DNA from 3 places in the Shewanella sp. SM32 genome. Region 2 is predicted to be linked to each of the others. Evidence: predicted binding sites of a transcription regulator. Region 2 holds the regulator's gene; each other region holds the start of a gene.
What was found. The regulator MetJ, encoded in region 2, represses methionine synthesis genes. The targets are predictions, from matches to a motif close to TAGACGTCTAGACGTCTA.

Region 1 (5,225 bases), on a different contig from region 2:
GAGCGCGACCGAATTTTTCTTGAAGACCGGAAGTGGCGCGAAATACCCCGCCAAAGTGGCCCACATCTTCACCAAAAACGACCATGCGTTCATCGGCTTGCATGGCAATCGACAAGGCCTCATTGACGGCCTGTAACATATTCATTTCAGCCACGGCTTATAGTCTCCCTGCACTTTTTGGATAGGCTTGCGGATATTTTTTGATATGTTCTTTAAGATCGGCGAGTTGCTTTCTCAGTACTGGCGTCGGCTTGTCGTACACATCTTCAATAATTTCATCCAGCATAGGCACAGGAATTTTTTCAGCCACTTTTACCGCAGCCAATACTTCTTCACGATATTTCTCATGCCGTTTCACATCATCCGCTTCAGCCAACCAACCTTTGTTGATAAGCCATAATTTGAAGCGTTTAACCGGATCGTGTTGCTGCCACTTGGCTTCTTCATCTTTCGAGCGATAACCAGAGGGATCGTCTGAAGAAGAGTGTGCGCCGAGACGGTAAGTCATGGCTTCAATCAGCACAGGCGCATTATGCTCAATCGCATAGGCGCGGGCTTGCTGGGTTGCCGCTAACACGGCCAACATGTCATTACCATCAACACGAATGGTGTGCATGCCATAACCGACACCACGGCTGGCAATACCGTTACCGGCAAACTGCTCTTCGGTGGGCGTTGAAATGGCGTAGCCATTGTTACGACAGAAGAAAATCACTGGGCATTTCAGTACCGCGGCCATGTTTAGGCCAGCATGAAAATCCCCTTCCGATGCAGCGCCTTCGCCAAAATAACAAACCGCGACTTTGCGCTTACCTTGCATTTTTAAGCTGTAGCCCACACCGGTCGCCTGCGGGATTTGCGTGGCTAACGGTGAAGAAATCGTTTGATAATGCAATGCCGCACTGCCGTAATGGATTGGCATTTGGCGACCTTTACCAAGATCTTTCTCGTTACTGAACATCTGATTCATAAACTGTTCAGTGGTAAAGCCGCGATAACGCAGCGCCGCATGCTCGCGATATTGCGCGAGGATCACATCTTCTTGATCGAGTGCGGCCACACTGCCGACAATCGCTGCTTCTTCACCCGTACAGGTCATGTAGAAGCTGATGCGCCCTTGGCGCTGGGCACCAAGCATACGTTCATCAAGTACCCGAGTGAATACACAGGTATCGTAAATTTTAGTGGCTAAGGTTTCATCTATCACAGGCAAAACCGCGGTTTCATAAGTGGTGCCGTCGGCTTGTAGAATTCGAAGGATAGGAATGTGTAGCGATGCCTTATCCAAGAAGCCGACACGGTGCACTGTATCAGTGTTGAGTGTTGCTTTGCTCATATTGTGCTCTTGTTATCTCATTACGCATCAAAGCGTTTTGATGCGTCTGTTTATACGAATATGCCCGACGAACATTACGTTAACGTAAACTACCTATCAACCATTGGCATAGCTCAAACCACAAGTTATCCCTGCCACGCATGTATATATTGCTTTACAAGCCTAACGCACGTCCGCATTCACCGCAGGGATCAGGCAAATCACAGTGCGATTGCCAATAGGCACTTTGGCATTAGGGAACACGACAGACTCAAACTCATGTTCCACTTTAATTTCTTGCCCACCTTCCCGCGCTAAAACAAAGCCCTTCGGGAAAGATCTGAAGTTTTCGACATCAGTTGCGAAGGTAAATTCAAAATCATCGAAATGTTTATTGATGACGCGGCACACTTGGTACAAGTTAACCTTATCGGCATCAAATGCATCCAGCTCCAACGGCTTAGCGGTGATCAAGCGCATGAACATTTCATGGGTCGCGATAAAACGCGTCATGTCGTTCTGCCCCATGGGATACACTTTGCCAAGCTCAATGGTAAAGGCATCGGCACCGTAGCGTTCAGAGGAAAAATAACTGAAGGTCGTGGTCGGTTCGTGGTGGAAAAGTACTGTATCGACGCCGCTTGCGGCTAAAAACATAATTTGCTCGCCGCTAAAGGCGCGCCCTGGACGGTAGGGATAGATAGCGAACTTTTCATGCTTCGAGGCGCGCATCGCCGTGTGCAAATCATAATGGATGCGCTGACGTCCATCGGCAACCGTAGTATAAAAACGATCGACATAGGCTTCGAGTTTTTTTGCGCGTACTCGCTCAGGGTTCACTAACCCTGGTGGATTGGAATGCTCACCACTAAAGAGACGATTCATGTTTTCGTCAATAATCCGCGTGCCGTTATTAATCGCTAATGGGTTACCAATGAGAAATAAAGTGCGCTGCTTTGCGATGATCTTTTGCTGTAGAAGTTGTTTAATTAAGCTATTGCAGAGTTCAATGGGCGCGGTCTCGTTACCGTGAACACCGCAGGAAAGCACAATATCTTTTCCTTCATTCTGTATTGGTTCGAAAACAATAACACCGGTATCCCACACTTCCACTTGAGTATGATCGCCTAAGTTAAATGAAAATTCGCCATCGAACTGTTCAGGATGGGCTAAGGTGAGCGCTAAAAAATCCTTTGAATCTAACAGAGCTTGTAACACAGAATTCTCCTTATAATGGTGTGTAACAGTATTGGCGCAATAACATAAGTGCTGGCAGTAAATAACCTCTTAAGCATTTTTCTCACCGCGGTTAGTCTCACTCGCACCTAAAAAACGGCTTCAATACTAACACATGTTTTTAGTGCTGTTCTCAGACATTTATTGCCGTAGGACCCAGTTTTAAGCGGAATGACATTCAACTAAGCTGATTGTTAAATTCTCAGGACATTCCCTAAGAATTTCCCATGATAAATATTCCAGCTTGAGGCTTGCTTTTGCACTCAAGTTTTATCACAATCCTTAGCCATCTAGACTTCTATTGGATTTAATTATGGCGTTAGCAACCTTTGGTGCCGGCTGTTTCTGGGGCGTAGAGTATTTTTTTAGACAAGTGAACGGCGTATCGAATGCCACCTGCGGCTATATGGGCGGCAATAATGCGGCGACAACCTATGAAGAAGTCAAAAAAGGCAAAACGGGCCATGCCGAAGTGGTGCAAGTGGAATTCGATCCCGCCCTTGTCAGTTATGAAGACTTGCTCGATGTATTTTGGAAAAACCACAATCCAACGAGTCTGAACATGCAAGGCGGAGATATTGGCACTCAATATCGCAGTACCATTTTCTTCCACGACCGAGAGCAAAAAGCGGCCGCAGAAGCCTCAAAGTTAGCTTTTGCCCGCTCGGGCCGTTGGGGATTACGCCATATCGTCACTGAAATAGTGCCACTGCAACAGTTCCATGTTGCTGAGGAATATCACCAAAATTACATCGATAAGAATAACTTACCGAGTTGTCATATCGAGTACTAAATACAGTCAAATCAGTATTAGATCAACTACTCACAGCTGAATTAGATACAAACAAAAACGCACTCAAATCTGAGTGCGTTTGTTTTTTGATACTTTATAAACCTACTGCTGCATTAAGCGTTTAGCGCCTTATCAATTAATGCCTGCGCATCTTTGATGATCTCAGCCAAATGCTGCTCACTGATAAAACTTTCGCCGTAGATTTTAAATAACGCTTCAGTGCCCGATGGACGCGCCGCAAACCACCCATTAGCTGTGGTAACTTTGATGCCGCCAATCGCCGCATTATTGCCTGGCGCATGGGTTAACACGTTTTCGATTGTCTCACCGGCAAGCACAGTGGCATTTAAGGTGTCAGCATTGAGCAAAGCAAACTTGGCTTTGTTTTCAAGACTGATTGGGCTATCGATACGCTTATAGAAACTTTGGCCAAATTGTTTTACTAACTCTCGGTGACGCTGACCTGGGGTTTTCCCTGTCACCGCAAGAATTTCTGCGGCAAGTAACCCTAAAATGAAGCCGTCTTTATCTGTGCACCATGTACTGCCATCACGGCGTAAAAATGCCGCGCCAGCACTCTCTTCACCGCCAAAGGCGATTGTGGCTTCGGCTAAACCGTCGACAAACCACTTAAAGCCCACTGGCACTTCGAGTAACTTTTTGCCGTGGAAAGCACAGATTTTATCGATAAGCGCACTCGATACTAAGGTTTTACCTATGGCTAAGGTATCGCTCCAATCTGGTCTGTGTGTCAGTAAATAATCGATAGCGACCGCAAGATAATGATTCGGATCCATCAAACCCGTACCAGGGCAAACTATGCCGTGACGGTCATAGTCGGGATCATTACCAAGGCATAAATCAAAGGATTCTTTATGGGCGAGTAACCCGGCCATCGCGTAGGGAGATGAGCAATCCATGCGGATTTTGCCGTCTTTATCCAGCGGCATAAAGCTAAAGCTTGGGTCAACTTTATCATTAACTAACGTGATATCGAGCCCATAACGCGCGGCAATCGGTGCCCAATAGAAAATCCCTGAACCACCGAGCGGGTCAACGCCGATGCGCAGCTTAGCGTTGGCAATCGCCTGCATGTCGATAACATTTTCTAAATCAGCCACATAGGGTGTAATCAAGTCAATGGCTTGCACATAACCCGAAGTCAGCGCATCGGCATAGGCTGATTTTTGCACGCCAACTAATGCTTGGCGCAGGTAATCATTGGCCCGCGATTCAATCCAAGCCGTGATATTACCTTCGGCCGGTCCACCATGGGGTGGATTGTACTTGATGCCACCGTCCTGAGGCGGATTGTGGGAAGGCGTAATGATCAAACCATCGGACAATGCAGCACCCGTAATATTGGCTTCGCGATTGGCGCAAATCACCCCATGGGAAACCACTGGCGTAGGTGTAAATCCGTCGTTCTGTTGGATTTTCACTGTGACTTTATTTGCCGCCAGCACTTCAATTGCCGACAAATAGGCCGCATAGGATAACGCATGGGTGTCAATCCCAAGGATCAGCGGCCCATCGATATTTGCCGATTGACGGTAGTCCACTACAGCTTGGGTAATCGCCCAAATGTGTTGTTGGTTAAAACTGCCATTGAAGGCGCAGCCTCTGTGCCCAGAAGTGCCAAAGGTGACGCGTTGTTGTACGTCATCCATATTTGGCGTGATGCTGTAATAATGGCTCATCAGTTTTGGAATATTGACCAGATCCGTCTGATTAGCGATTTGTCCTGCCCTTTGATGTATTGCCACCGATGGCTCTCCTGCACTCAATTACAATTAGAAAAAGTAGAAAAATGTCGTACTAACTTGGCTCATCCGCGGATTAAACGCGCTCGGCGATACCCGCTGCTACTGTCGCATCACA
Region 2 (5,225 bases):
CAGCGCAGCGACGGTGGACCTTTTGCGTTAACAAATTCACCTGTGACTGAGGCACCAGCGTCACTAAACTTAAGTCACCACTAAACAAAGGTTTAGCATCACGACTCAGTAAACGGGCGAAACTGCGACGATAATGTTCGGCGTCGGCACTTACTAATGCGACTAAACCAAAATCTGTATTGATCTGCTGATCACTAATCCCTAATGCTTCTGCCTCGGCATCGAGTAATCTTTGAACTTGTTTTTGATTCTCAGCGGTATAGGCAAGTTCAACCCTTTGATGGGCAGAGGTCCAATGGGCCAATGGCGTTAAACCCGCGGCGATCAATAGATCTAATAAACGAGTTAATTCACCCGTGAGTTTAAAGCCGAACAGCACAACAGCATTAAGGTTAGTCACCACAGGTGCGCTCGCCGACGAACTGTGGGGCGCGATTAAGGTAAAGTCGGTGTGGGACGCATAACTTGAACGCACCGCTAAGCTCACTTCGGTATTGAATAACGGCTGCAAAGTGCGCGAATGCAATACTGGCGAGCCTAAACGCGCTAGGCGATCGGCTTCGGCAAGTGACATGCTTTTCAGTAACTTGGCATCGTTGATCTTATTAGGATCGGCGTTGAACACCCCTTCCACATCGGTCCAAATGGTCACGCGCTCGATATCGGCAAGGCTAGCAATCAGGCTGGCACTAAAATCTGAACCATTACGACCAAGTAACAAGGTATCGCCACGCTCGTTAGCGCAGATAAATCCTGTGATCACTAAGCGTTCATTGGGATGCGCAGCTAATAGGGCTTGTACTTTAGCGCGGGATTCCTGTACCCGAATTTGTGGCACAGCGGCTTCATCGGCCACTAAAATTGAACAGGCATCCACATGGCTTGCCGCCACGCCAGATTCGCGCAGTAGCGCCGCCATTAAACGTGCCGACCAACGTTCGCCAAAGCTCACCACATGATTGATTTGGTATTCATTGCGCTCATCTAAGGACAACAAGCTGATGAGTTGCGCTTTATCAGTGGCCAAACGCTCACGCAGATCGCGGGCTTGTTCATTCGACAACAACTGCTCAATCAACCCCTGTTGGTAGCTGATCAGCACTTGTAATTCTTCTTGCCATAGCTGACCCGCATCACGCAGCGCTAATAATTTATACAGGAAATTCGTGCTTTTACCCGCCGCAGAGACCACCACGAGATCATCACTATGACCGTGGGTTAACAGGATATGGGCGACTCGGCGATAACAATCGGCATCCGCTAAACTGGAGCCACCAAATTTATGTAAGTGACAACGTGCCATCTATTATTCCTCTACTGACAAGCCGCAACGGCGGCTAATCCTGCTTGAATATCTGCAACTAAATCGGCGGCATCTTCAATACCCACCGATAGACGCAATAAGGTGTCTTTAATGCCTGCCTCAAAACGCGCCTGCGGCTCCATGGCTCTGTGGGTCATAGTGGCGGGCACGGCCACTAAACTTTCAACGCCACCTAAACTTTCCGCCACGCTAAATAAGCTGAGTGCACCTAAAAAGGCCACGACTTCGGCCTCACCGCCTTTGAGTTCAAAACTCAGCATAGCGCCAAAGCCCTGTTGTTGCTTGGCCGCAATGGCGTGGCCTGGGTGATCCGCAAGCCCTGGGTAATAGACTTTACTCACCACAGGGCTTTGCGTTAATACCTCAATAATACGCTGGGCATTGGTTTGATGCTCGCGAATACGCACCGCTAAGGTACGCAGGCCGCGCAGGGTCAGATAACTGTCGAAGGCTGACCCCGTTAAGCCTAGAGTGTTCGACCACCAATGTAAGCTTTCGCCGATTTGCGCGTCTTTGGCGACCACTGCGCCGCCGACCACATCGCTGTGACCATTGATATATTTAGTGGTGGAGTGGATAACGATATCCGCGCCTAACAATAGGGGTTGTTGCAATATCGGCGATAAAAAGGTGTTATCGACCACCACCAGCGCGCCGACCTCATGGCTCGCCTTAGCAATAGCTTCGATATCCACCACACGCAATAACGGGTTCGATGGGGTTTCGAGCCACACCATCTTAGGATTCTGCGCAATGGAGGCGGCTAACGCTTGGCTGTCGGTTTGGTCGACCACAATGAGCTTAAACTGGCCTTTCTTCGCCAAGTTGGTAAATAAACGGTAGGAACCACCATAGCAATCATGGGGCACAACTAATAGGTCATCGGGGCCGAGCAAAGTAGTCACTAAGGTGATGGCCGCCATGCCAGTGCACGTCACTATGCCAGTGGCACCCTTTTCTAATTGCGCTAATGCTTCGCCTAAAATGCAGCGCGTTGGGTTGCCTGAACGACTGTAATCGAATTCGCGGGGATTTTTATGACCATCGAAGGCGTAATTAGTCGACAAATAAATCGGTGGCACAACTGCGCCATATTGAGTATCGCTTTCGATACCCTGACGCACTGCCAGTGTGGCTAATTGACGCTCTGCCATGGGTGGACTCCTAAATTCGATAGACTGATAGAGATGTCTGGACGTCTAAATGTACCTAAGCCCAACGCCATCGTCAATAGGCGTGAAGACGTTTAGACGTCTGAACATAAAGAAATCTGTTTGCAATCACAAAGAAATAGTAGCAATAATTTGACTGTTCTTTGTAAGGGTTTAAAATCTGCCCCGAATTTAGCGTTATAACAGGTGAGTCAATGACTGAATGGAATGGGGAATACATCAGCCCCTATGCTGAACATGGCAAGAAGAATGAACAAGTAAAAAAAATTACTGTGTCTATTCCGCTCAAAGTGCTTAAGGTCCTCACGGACGAACGTACTCGTCGTCAGGTCAATAATTTGCGTCACGCCACCAACAGCGAGCTGTTGTGTGAGGCATTTTTGCACGCCTACACTGGCCAGCCATTGCCCAACGATGAAGATCTGTCAAAAGATAACCCAGACAGCATTCCCGCCGAAGCCAAGTTGTTGATGGATCAAATGGGAATCGAGTGGGAAGACATGGAATAGCGACTCGTCGCTTTCAAAGTCATATCACAGTGCTCATCAATAGGGATCGTTAACGATCCCTTTTTGTTTATACCCAAGCGACTTCAAACTTTAAATTTCACTATCTTGAGGTGGTTTGGGATATAGGAAATCCTATGTTTTCTATGATAGATCCACAGACACTCGCCTTAGCCTCGCTGGTCGTGTTTCTGGGCGCCTTAACCCAAAGTCTGATTGGGTTTGGGCTTGCGGTTGTCGCCAGTCCTTTGCTGTATATCGTCGATCCACAACTTGTACCTGCGCCTGTTATTGCTATGGGTTTCTCCATCGCCCTGCTGACCTTAGTGCGTGAACGCGGTCACTTAGAATTCAATGGCTTGCAATATGCGCTCCTAGGTCGCGTGCCCGGCGGTTTTATCGGCGCGAGCCTGTTGCTGTTTGCGCCTCAACCCATACTGGGTTTATCCATCGCCGCCATTGTGACTGTCGCAGTGATCCTCAGCCTGTATAAATTCAGCCTGCCAGTGAATAAGAAAACCCTCTTCGGTGCGGGCGTGGTTTCAGGGATCTTCGGCAATATCGCCGCGATTGGTGGCCCGCCGATGGCGATTTTGTTGGCAGGCAAAGATGCCTCGCAGTTTCGCGCAGCGCTGTCGGCCTTCTTCATTTTTAGCTCCATGATTGCATTGATCATTTTAGCGATCACTGGCTTATTAGAATTAAAACATCTGTGGCTGTCGTTGATGCTGCTTCCCTCAGTGATTTTAGGTTACTTAGTCGCAGGACGATTAGTGGGCCGTGTCGATAAAGAGAAGACAAAGATGGCGACGTTAGTCCTGTGCAGTATCAGCGCCTTAGTGCTAACGGTGAAGTCGGTTATCGAGTTATTACCCCAATAAGCGTCCTGCTTATACTGGCAAACCTTCTCACGATTCAAACAATAAAAAAGCACTGACATTGCCAGTGCTTTTTCTTTATCTATCAATATGTAAAGCCAGCTTACACTCAGCTTAAATAGCTTTGCCCTGCGTACACAATAAAGTGTCTTAAGGCGAGTACGCCCGTTAAGCTCGCACAAGCCACCATGATCATCGCGCCCTTAGTGTGGCGAGTCGCGGCGGGTAACAGCATAAACAGCAATGGAATACCAAAGCCGATACCGACAACACCTATCCAGAACACGCTTGCCCATAGCCCAGAAGTTAACGATGCTAAGGCCGCAGCCGCCGCGCCGCCCTTGAAGTACAAGGCGCAGAACAACATGAACAGGAACAGGATTTCAATCGCCATCACAGGCAATTCTAAACCGTGCATCTTCACTAAAGTTTTGTCGTGGCTGTCAGTCTTAAACATCAGCAACGCCAGTACCGCATTTGCCGCAGCGCCCGCCGATAGACCTGACACTAAAAACAGCGCAGGCAGTACCGCAGTGTTGAGCATAGGATAGGCATTCATCGCCGAAATTAAGAAGCCAGTGTAAGCCCCTACGCCAATGGCGAGGACAAACAACAATACTTCAATCAGCTTTCGAAATGGCATAAGTAACTTAGCGATAGGTGTTAGGAAACCCAAACCCCATTTTGGTAAGTCATCCCGCAGCACAATAATGGCGTACGCAAAAGCTAAGGGAGAATACGCCAGCAGCGCCAGCACCCCGATTGCCATCACAGACTGGAAGTTATAGTGAATTAAGATCAGCCAAAAGTGGAATGGTTTGGTTAAGTCAAACACTAAGCAAGCTAGACCTAAGCTAATTGCTACAGGCCCAATAATGGCTGCCGCCTTAAGAATGCTGCTTTCAGCTCCCGCGCTGAGTTCCTTATTCGCCCAGCGTAAACCAATGCCAATCAGTAAACTGCCCGCGGATAACCCCGCCATAAACAGGTAAACGGCGATGACCCAGTGCCAAGTGACAGGATCATATTGCGCCATGTCGCCCCAAGTATTGTTCATAATCAAATCCCCCCTCTTTTGGTAGGAACGCGATATACCCTAGGTTTAGTGCCTAAATGGGTTTTATCTTGGTAAGTGATTTTAGTGTTGAGCATGATGGCCACTTCACTGCGTGGATCATTGGCATCACCAAACACTAAGGCATCGGTTGGACACACAGTCACACACGCTGGCTCTTCGCCCCGTGCTAAACGCGTATCCTTACAGAAGTTACACTTATCCGCCGCCTTGGTTTCTGGGTTCATAAAGCGCACTTTATAAGGGCACGCTGCCACACAGTACATACAG
Region 3 (5,225 bases), on a different contig from region 2:
CCGATATCGTGCACGTCACCTTTTACTGTCACCATCAAAATCTTGCCATTCGATTGGCCTTCGACCTTTTCTAGCTCGATATAAGGGTTTAAGTAAGCCACGGCTTTTTTCATCACCCGCGCCGATTTCACCACCTGCGGCAGGAACATCTTGCCCGAGCCGAACAAGTCGCCGACCACGTTCATGCCGTCCATCAAGGCGCCTTCAATCACATCCAGTGGACGTTTCGCTTCTTGGCGGGCGGCTTCGGTATCTTCATCGATAAATTCGGTAATGCCTTTGACGAGCGCATGGGATAAGCGTTGGCTTACTGGCCAGCTGCGCCATTCTAAATCTTCTTTCTTGCCCACCTGCGCGCCATCACCGCGGAATTTCTCTGCGATTTCAAGTAACTGCTCAGTATTGCTCGAGCCTTCCACTGGGCAGGGCAAGTTAAGCACCACGTTTTCGACCCGCACTTTAAGCTCAGGATCGATATCGTCGTAAATGGCTAACTGACCCGCGTTGACAATGCCCATGTCCATGCCGACTTTGATGGCGTGGTAGAGGAATACCGCGTGAATTGCTTCGCGCACTGGGTTGTTACCGCGGAACGAGAACGACACGTTCGATACGCCGCCCGAAATCATCGCGTGGGGCAGGGTGGCTTTAATCGCTTTAATGGCATCAATAAAATCGACTGCATAGTTGTCGTGTTCATCGATACCAGTGGAGATGGCGAAAATATTCGGGTCGAAGATGATGTCTTCTGGCGGAAAGCCGACTTTATCGACCAACACGCGGTAGGCGCGGGTACAGATTTCGATTTTACGCGCCTTAGTGTCGGCCTGACCTTGCTCGTCGAATGCCATGATAATGGCCGCCGCGCCGTAGCGTTTCACTAAGGTGGCTTGATCAATAAACTTGGCTTCGCCTTCTTTGAGGGAAATCGAGTTAACTATGCCCTTGCCTTGAATACATTTGAGGCCAGCTTCGATCACTTCCCACTTAGAGGAGTCGATCATAATAGGTACGCGGCTGATGTCGGGCTCAGAGGCAATCAAGTTTAAAAACTTGTGCATGATCTCGGCGCCATCGAGCATGCCTTCGTCCATGTTGATGTCGATGATTTGCGCGCCGCTTTCGACCTGCTCGCGGGCGACATCGAGCGCTTGCTCAAACTTGCCTTCTTTGATCAACTTTAAAAACTTGGCCGAACCTGTGACGTTGGTGCGCTCACCCACGTTAACGAACAGGGATTGGGCGTCGATAGTCAGTGGTTCCAAACCGGCCAAGCGGCAAGCGACCGGAATGTCTGGCAAAATACGTGGATCGTGACGGCTCACCGCTTCGCGGATCACGCGGATATGTTCAGGCGTACTACCACAACAACCCCCGATAATATTAAGCATGCCTTCGCGCGCCCAATCTTCGATCACGTTCGCCATGTCCTCTGGGGTTTCATCGTAACCGCCAAACTCGTTCGGCAGGCCTGCATTCGGATGCGCCGACACATAACACTCACTGATGCGGGATAATTCTTCCACATAGGGGCGTAATTCTTTTGGCCCAAGTGCACAGTTAAGACCGATAGATAAGGGCTTGATATGGCGAAGGGAATTGTAAAAGGCTTCGGTCGTTTGGCCAGTCAGTGTGCGGCCAGAGGCATCGGTAATGGTGCCCGAAATCATGATCGGCAATCTGTCTTTAGAATGCTGACCAAATAAGTCATCAAATACCGATTCAATCGCAAACAGTGCGGCTTTGGCATTTAAGGTATCAAATATGGTCTCGACCATAATGATATCCGCGCCGCCCTCAATCAGCGCCTTAGTGGATTCTTTGTAAGCAGTCACTAACTCATCGAAGCTGACGTTGCGATAGCCTGGGTCGTTCACATCAGGGCTAATCGAACACGTACGGTTAGTGGGGCCTAACACACCGGCGACGTAGCGTGGAATGCCTGTGGCAGCAAAGGCTTCATCACAAGCTTCACGGGCGAGGCGCGCGCCGACTAAGTTAATTTCGGCGGACAGCGACTGCATGTCGTAGTCGGCCATGGCGATGGTGGTGGCGTTAAAGGTGTTGGTTTCAATGATGTCGGCACCGGCGTTTAAGTAGTCGGTGTGAATTTGTTTGATGATGTGAGGTTGTGACAAGACCAAGAGGTCGTTGTTACCTTTGACATCCGTATGCCAATCTTTAAAGCGTTCGCCGCGATAGTCCTCTTCTTCCAGCTTGTAGCCTTGGATCATAGTGCCCATGGCACCGTCTAAGATCAGAATGCGCTCTGCAAGCTGTTTGCGAATGTCTGCTAATATTTGGCTGGCTTTGGTTGAGGGTATCGTCATAAATAATTACCTTAAATACAGCTAAGTTAAGTCCAAAAATCGGCCATTGTTATGCTAAGTGCATTTTATTGTCGTCTGCCGACATTTTTTGAATACTTGTTCTTAAAAATTTGCTTTGGACATTTAAACGTATAGACGTCCATAATACGCGACTTATGATTGTCAGGGCAAGATGAAAGTCAAAGGCATTAGGAGCGAGAATCGAGAATCAAGAATTTAGGCACTTGGCTTGAGTTCCTAGCATCTAGTCCCTAACTAAAAAGGCATATATGAAACAAGTTCGGTTGTTATTGTTACGCCACGGTGAGTGTGAAGGCGGCGCTATTTTGCGGGGTCGTGTGGATGTGCCTTTGAGTAAAAAGGGTTGGCAACAAATGTCGGCAGCAGTTGAGTCACAGGCCAGCGTGTGTAGCGCGATTTATAGCTCGATTTCACGCCGCTGCGCCGATTTTGCCCACGCTTTTGCCGCCGAGTTGCATTCGACGGCGGCACTGATATCTGAGTCAAGGCCATTGCAGGCGCAGTGTTTGTCGGGTTTACAGGAAATTGATTTTGGTGATTGGGACGGTTGTCGGCTCGATGAACTGTATCAACAAGAGGGCGAACGCTTAGCTGCGTATTGGCAAAACCCTTGGCAAACTCCGCTGCCTAATGGTGAAACTATGGCAAGTTTTGAGTCGCGGGTGAATGGGACGATTGACCAGATACTCGCCGCCGAGTTTGAACGATTGACCCTTGACTCACATAAAATGGGTAATGAAAACAGTGCCGTTAATGAAACCGCTGACAATATGCCAGCCACTCAAGTGTGGGTCGTGACCCACGGCGGGGTGATCCGTCACTTAATGGCGCGTGCCCTAGGGGTTGAACGGGCGGTGGGGTTTTATAGTCAACTCGATTTACCCGTGGCGGCCGTGGTGAGCATTAATGTGCTGCAAGATGAACAGGGTGTCTGCTATTGGCGTTTAGATTGGCCTAGTGGGCGCAGGTGTTGAGGCCTTATTTCACTATCTCGGCGCTATCATGTAGGCGTGATCGTTTGGCGAGAATAAGCTGACATGAAAATATTCTGATTTAAACAGCATTGCCTAATGGTATAGATGTAGGATAATGCTTTTCCCTGACGTTTGAACCAGATAGCGTATTACATGCGCAATGAGTGATAACGTCGCAGAAATAGGTGTTGGGAATAGACTCTCTTTGTTCGAATCGCTCCGTTGTTTTAATTCACAGTGGCGTTGTTAACAAAGAGCATATCAACCCAAACATAATAGGGAATCGGGGAACTGCTCGTCAGTCAGCCCGAACTGTGCCCGCAACTGTGAGTAGTGAAAAAGATCTCGAATCTTCTTCCCTACGAGTCAGGAGACCTGCCTATTTCTGTTATCGCTGCGTGCAGCCTTAGTTCTCGAGCGGGTGACTCGAGGGAGCAGATGACAATATGCACAACCTTTTTTATACAGGTTTGGACTCGATAGGAGCGCCGCTTAGGTGAAACTTTCCGCAATCCAAACTAATAGCCCCGTGAATGACACTAACCCATCATTGAGCCCGTCAGTCGCGCTCAATGTGAGTCATTTGAGCTGGTGTATCGATGGCAAAACCATACTTTCCGATATTAACTTTACGCTGCCAATGGGGCAGATGCTGGGGTTGATTGGCCCTAACGGTGCGGGCAAGTCCAGTTTGCTGCGCTGTTTGTATCGGTTTGTTCGCCCGACTCAGGGCAAAATTACCCTTTTTGATCAAGATATTGAGCGCTTGTCGCCCAAGGCGTTTGCCTGTCGCGTCGCCGTAGTGCAGCAGGATACACCGCACTATTTTGACCTCACCACAGAGCAATTGGTCAGCATGGGCTTAACGCCCCACAAGGGCATGTTTGATACCAATTCGAGCTGTGATACTGAGCGTATTGCTAAGGCTTTAGAGAAAGTTGGCTTGAGCCATAAGATGCACCAACAATATGAGCACTTATCCGGCGGTGAAAAGCAACGCGCCTTGATTGCCCGCGCCATAGTGCAGCAGCCGCAACTTTTAATCCTCGATGAGCCAACGAACCACCTCGATGTGCGCTATCAAATTCAAATCCTCGAATTGGTGCGTAGTCTTGGGATTAGCGTGATTGCCTCAATTCATGATCTTAATTTAGCCAGTGCCCTGTGCGATAGTTTGTTGTTGATCCATAACGGGGAAGTCAGCGCTATGGGGACGCCAACCGAAGTATTAACCGAGGCGCGAATTGGCGATGTGTTTGGCGTGTGTGCTCAGGTATCGCCCCATCCACAACATAAAAAGCCCTTAATCAGCTATTTTTATGGTTACCACCATGTAGATCATGGCCTGAACGAGCGAGGCGAGGGTGGATGACTCAGGGGAGTAAACAATATTTCATCTCATATTTGGGGCGTATCGTGACACCGTTGACGAGACAACAACTGATGCTGCTCGTATTAGGTATCATCACTTTGATAACGCCTATTGCCGCGACGAGTTTTGGTGCGGCGAACATCAGTTTTACTGATGTTATTCAAGTGTTTATCAATAAGGCGACGAACCTCACTCAAGCCAATGGCATGACTGAGCGCATTGTGATGGAGCTCAGGCTACCGCGCATTTTACTGGCTTTTGTGGCGGGTGCGGGTTTGTCACTGGCGGGCAGTGTGTTGCAAACCGTGACTCGCAATCCGCTCGCCGATCCCTATTTGTTTGGCATTAGCTCTGGCGCGTCCTTTGGTGCTGTGGTGATGTTGACCTTATTCACTGGCTCTGGATTTTTTGATAATGCGGGCATGGCGGCACATTCTGGGCTTTTTAGCGGTTCGGGCGCCTTGTCTGGTTTGCTTTGGTTTAGCTTGCCCTTGGGCGCTTTTATTGGCGCCAGTTTGTCGGTACTGA

Region 1: the regulator MetJ is predicted to act here: its motif matches at 2,835-2,852, upstream of msrA (peptide-methionine (S)-S-oxide reductase MsrA).
Region 3: the regulator MetJ is predicted to act here: its motif matches at 2,455-2,472, upstream of metH (methionine synthase).

What each region holds. Positions count from the first base shown of each region.
Region 1 covers NZ_JAKKRO010000008.1:82,856-88,080, reverse strand. Annotated here, with positions in the region: gene L5M10_RS05280 (alpha-ketoacid dehydrogenase subunit beta) at 1-154, opposite strand, end outside; gene L5M10_RS05275 (thiamine pyrophosphate-dependent dehydrogenase E1 component subunit alpha) at 158-1,336, opposite strand; gene astE (succinylglutamate desuccinylase) at 1,499-2,533, opposite strand; gene msrA (peptide-methionine (S)-S-oxide reductase MsrA) at 2,865-3,344, shown strand; gene pgm (phosphoglucomutase (alpha-D-glucose-1,6-bisphosphate-dependent)) at 3,458-5,110, opposite strand; gene seqA (replication initiation negative regulator SeqA) at 5,184-5,225, opposite strand, start outside.
Region 2 covers NZ_JAKKRO010000023.1:50,781-56,005, reverse strand. Annotated here, with positions in the region: gene L5M10_RS11455 (bifunctional aspartate kinase/homoserine dehydrogenase II) at 1-1,303, opposite strand, end outside; gene metB (cystathionine gamma-synthase) at 1,315-2,478, opposite strand; gene metJ (met regulon transcriptional regulator MetJ) at 2,691-3,005, shown strand; gene L5M10_RS11440 (sulfite exporter TauE/SafE family protein) at 3,140-3,883, shown strand; gene nrfD (NrfD/PsrC family molybdoenzyme membrane anchor subunit) at 3,990-4,937, opposite strand; gene L5M10_RS11430 (4Fe-4S dicluster domain-containing protein) at 4,940-5,225, opposite strand, start outside.
Region 3 covers NZ_JAKKRO010000063.1:2,493-7,717, forward strand. Annotated here, with positions in the region: gene metH (methionine synthase) at 1-2,330, opposite strand, end outside; gene L5M10_RS19400 (histidine phosphatase family protein) at 2,600-3,325, shown strand; cobalamin riboswitch at 3,547-3,723, shown strand; gene L5M10_RS19405 (ABC transporter ATP-binding protein) at 3,822-4,697, shown strand; gene L5M10_RS19410 (FecCD family ABC transporter permease) at 4,694-5,225, shown strand, end outside.